One region of the Serratia bockelmannii genome, then DNA from elsewhere that is predicted to be linked to it. Evidence: predicted binding sites of a transcription regulator. Region 1 holds the regulator's gene; the other holds the start of a gene.

Region 1 (2,201 bases):
TGCAGGGCTCGTTTATCTCGCACATCAATACGTTAGTGGTGCCGGGCGGCAAGATGGGGCTGGCGATGGAGCTGATCATGGCGCCGCTGGTGCAGCGATTGCTGGAAGGCAAGAAGATCGAATAAATGCGTTGAGCGCGGCGGCGGGCCGCGCTCCGTCTCGATTACGCCGGTTGGCGGATCTCGAAACTGTGGGTCACCGTGGCGGCCTTGTTGAGCATCAGCGCCACCGAGCAGTATTTCTCCGCCGACAGGTTCACCGCACGCTCTACGATTTTGTCAGTCAGATCCTGACCGGTGACGATGAAGTGCAGATTGATATGGGTGAACAACCGCGGGGCTTCTGCACGGCGCTCGGAGGTCAGCTTCACCTCGCAGTCGCGCACGTCGTTGCGCCCTTTTTGCAGGATGGACACCACGTCAATCGCGCTGCAGCCGCCCACCGACATCAGCACCATTTCCATCGGGCTCGGCGCTTTATCGCCGGCGTTGCCGTCCATCAGCACCTGGTGGCCGGAGGCCGATTCACCCAAAAACGTTAACCCTTCCACCCACTTAACTCTTGCCTGCATTCTGGTCACTCCGGTTAATTTCTTAAAATCAGAGTACGCTTTCGCATAGAAACAGGCAACGTAACCTGATGCTAATCATGCTGAAGCGAGACAACACGAGACACCCGCCTTACTCTGTGCTACAAACAGAGCCGCAATAAATCTTTCCGGGACACTGAATTTCAGGGAAACGCCCAGAGAAAGGCTCCTTTACCGGTATGTTAACAGAATGTAGCTTGCAGCGCTTACGGCAAGTTAATATGCTAGAGCGACAGCGTATTTTTATGACACGCCTCAAAACTTGCCGGTAGCCCTCGCTCATGACTGCGGCTACAGGCGGGTTTTACAGGGAACTCTGACCCCTGTGACACAAGGCAGCGATAACAACAGAGGATAACAGCGAATGGTTCTCGGCAAACCGCAAACAGACCCTACTCTCGAATGGTTCCTGTCTCATTGCCATATCCACAAATATCCATCGAAGAGTACGCTGATTCACCAAGGTGAAAAGGCCGAAACGCTTTACTACATCGTGAAAGGCTCCGTCGCGGTGCTGATCAAGGATGAAGAAGGTAAAGAGATGATCCTGTCCTACCTCAACCAGGGGGATTTCATCGGCGAGCTCGGATTGTTCGAAGAAGGCCAGGAGCGCAGCGCCTGGGTTCGCGCGAAAACCGCCTGTGAAGTGGCCGAAATTTCCTACAAGAAATTCCGCCAGCTGATCCAGGTGAACCCGGACATCCTGATGCGCCTGTCCGCCCAAATGGCGAGCCGCCTGCAGGTTACCTCCGAAAAAGTGGGCAACCTCGCCTTCCTGGACGTGACCGGCCGCATCGCGCAAACCCTGCTGAATCTGGCGAAGCAACCCGACGCCATGACTCACCCGGACGGCATGCAGATCAAGATCACCCGTCAGGAGATCGGCCAGATCGTCGGCTGCTCGCGTGAAACCGTTGGCCGTATTCTGAAAATGCTGGAAGATCAAAACCTGATTTCCGCCCACGGCAAAACCATTGTCGTCTACGGCACCCGTTAATCCCTGAAGAAACGGCGCAATCTGCGCCGTTTTTTTGTCTGCTCTCTGCCATGTGGCGCCGCCTGATCTACCACCCGGAAATCAACTACGCACTGCGACAAACGCTGGTGTTGTGCCTACCGGTGCTGTTTGGCTTGTTGATAGGCCAGCTGCAGCTCGGCCTGATGTTCTCTCTGGTGCCCGCCTGCTGCAATATCGCCGGTCTGGACACGCCGCATAAGCGCTTCTTTAAACGGCTGATCGTCGGCGGCTCGCTGTTCGCCTTCAGCAGCGTGCTGTTGCAACAGGCACTGCTGTGGCACGTGCCGCTGCCGGCGCTGATGCTGGGCCTGGCGCTGCTGCTCGGCGTTACCGGCGAAATCAGCCCGCTGCACGCCCGGCTGTTGCCGGCGGCGCTGGTGGCCGCCATCTTCGCTCTCAGCACGGCCGGCACGGTGCCTGTCTGGCAGGCGCCGCTGCTGTACGCGATCGGCACCGTCTGGTACGGCTTATTCACCTGGTTCTGGTTCCGGCTGTGGAAAGAGCAACCGATGCGCGAGACGCTCAGCCAGCTCTATCTGGAACTGGCGGACTACTTCGAAGCCAAATACTCCCTGCTGACTCAGCACACCGATC
Region 2 (2,201 bases), 2.0 Mb from region 1:
GCCCCTTACCTCGACTACATCAATCTGATGACTTACGACATGGCTTACGGCACACAGTACTTCAATGCCAACCTGTACGATTCAACGCGTTGGCCAACCGTGGCGGCCGCCGACCGCTACAGCGCCGATTTCGTGGTAAAGCATTATCTGGCTGCCGGACTGAAACCGGCACAGATGAACCTGGGCATCGGTTTCTACGGCCGGGTGCCGAAACGGGCGACCGAGGCGGGCATCGACTGGGACAAACCGGACGCCGCCAAGCATCCGGTGACGCAACCTGACTTCAGCGCGCGCGAAACCGCCCTGTTCAACGCGCTGGGGCTGGATCTCAGCAAAGACACTTACTTTAAATACCGCGATATCGTCAGCAAATTGCTCAACGATCCGCAGCAGCGTTTCCGCGAACACTGGGATGACGACGCCAAAGTGCCATACTTGACGCTGCAATCCGCCGAAGGCAAGCCGCTGTTTGCCATCTCCTACGAGAACCCGCGTTCGGTGGCCATCAAGGCCGAATACATCAAAAGCCAGGGATTAGGCGGTGCGATGTTCTGGGAATACGGCGCGGACGACAACAACCGGCTGGCACAGCAGCTGGCGGAATCGTTGGGGATTAAGGGCGAAAAACGGTGAGTCGACGGGGCGATGGCGACATCGCCCCGCTTTAGGGTCGCGTTACTGCGGTTTGAGTTTGGCCAGCGGCTCGGCAACGAACTGCTGTTTCAGCTCTTGCTTGCTCTTCATCACAATCTGCCCGTCGGTACCGATGCTCATGTGCTGCGGATCGACGTTGTGCATCGACTGCCACAGCATCACCGCCTGCAAGCTATTTTCTTTCTGTTCCGGCGTCAGCGCCACGCCGTCCGGCCATTTACCCAGCTCAACCGCCAGTACCAGGCGCTGGTATATCTCGGGCGTCATCGCCGCAATCAGATCTTTCACGTCCATCAGAGCCCTTCTCGCTTACGGATGAATAATTAGCTGAATCGATTTTGTTAGTTAAATTACCACTTAACCGGCCGTTTGGTCGCCATTTTCGCCATCGGTGAAACTCAGCGAGGCGGAGTTGACGCAGTAGCGGTCGCCTGTCGGCTGCGGGCCATCGGGGAAAACGTGCCCCAGGTGCGCGTCGCAGTGGCCGCAGCGGATTTCAACACGATGCATATTATGCGAATTATCATCAAGATAGCGGATTGCATCGGCGGAAACCGGCTCATAAAAACTCGGCCAACCGCAGCCGGAATCGTATTTGGTTTCGGAATAGAACAGCGGCTGGTTGCAGCACAGGCAATGGTACACGCCCTCGCGCTTGTTGTGCAGCAATTTGCCGCTGAACGGCGCTTCGGTACCACGCTGTTGCGTCACATAACGTTGGATTTCATTCAGTTCCGTGACCGGATGACCGGGGGTTGTCTCTTTAGCCATTTGTGCTTATCTCTGAATGTGGATAATGTCAACGAAAACAATGATTAATAATAACAAAAAATTAACACCGCTGCAGGGGTTTTTGGCCTAAACTGTAGCCCATAAAGGCTACGTCACGATGATATGTGATAGCGATCACACATCTTGCGTATGCTGACTTTATACTTGGCGGCTTGTCCCCATATAACGGATGAGGCCAAGCGCAAATGGACTGTGCAATAAGCGTGCAAAACCACCCTTCTGGTTTGACTTGCCGCAAGAATTGACACGATTCCGCTTGACGCTGGGTAAGGTTTTTGTAATTTTACAACCAACCTTTTATTCACTAACAAATAGCTGGTGGAATATATGACTATCAAAGTAGGTATCAACGGTTTTGGCCGTATCGGTCGCATTGTTTTCCGTGCTGCTCAAGAGCGTTCTGACATCGAGATCGTTGCAATCAACGACCTGTTGGACGCAGAGTACATGGCTTACATGCTGAAGTATGACTCTACTCACGGCCGTTTCAACGGTACGGTAGAAGTTAAAGACGGCCACCTGGTTGTTAACGGCAAAACCATCCGTGTTACCGCAGAGAAAGACCCGGCTAACCTGAAGTGGAACGAAGTAGGCGTTGACGTGGTTGCTGAAGCGACCGGTATCTTCCTGACCGACGAAACCGCGCGTAAACACATCACCGCCGGCGCTAAAAAAGTGGTTCTGACTGGCCCATCCAAAGATGCGACCCCAATGTTCGTGCGCGGCGCTAACTTTGACAAATATGCCGGCCAGGA

Evidence for each region. The regulator CRP, encoded in region 1, controls carbon source genes, mostly activating them, when cyclic AMP is high. The targets are predictions, from matches to a motif close to ATGTGANNNNNNTCACAT.
Region 2: the regulator CRP is predicted to act here: its motif matches at 1,549-1,566, upstream of msrB (peptide-methionine (R)-S-oxide reductase MsrB).

What each region holds. Positions count from the first base shown of each region.
Region 1 is NZ_CP196512.1:4,845,175-4,847,375, forward strand. Features, by position in the region: gene ACSJLU_RS23065 (phosphoribulokinase) at 1-125, shown strand, start outside; gene ACSJLU_RS23070 (OsmC family protein) at 164-571, opposite strand; gene crp (cAMP-activated global transcriptional regulator CRP) at 954-1,586, shown strand; gene ACSJLU_RS23080 (YccS/YhfK family putative transporter) at 1,637-2,201, shown strand, end outside.
Region 2 is NZ_CP196512.1:2,838,545-2,840,745, forward strand. Features, by position in the region: gene ACSJLU_RS13540 (glycoside hydrolase family 18 protein) at 1-633, shown strand, start outside; gene ACSJLU_RS13545 (YeaC family protein) at 676-948, opposite strand; gene msrB (peptide-methionine (R)-S-oxide reductase MsrB) at 1,012-1,425, opposite strand; gene gapA (glyceraldehyde-3-phosphate dehydrogenase) at 1,774-2,201, shown strand, end outside.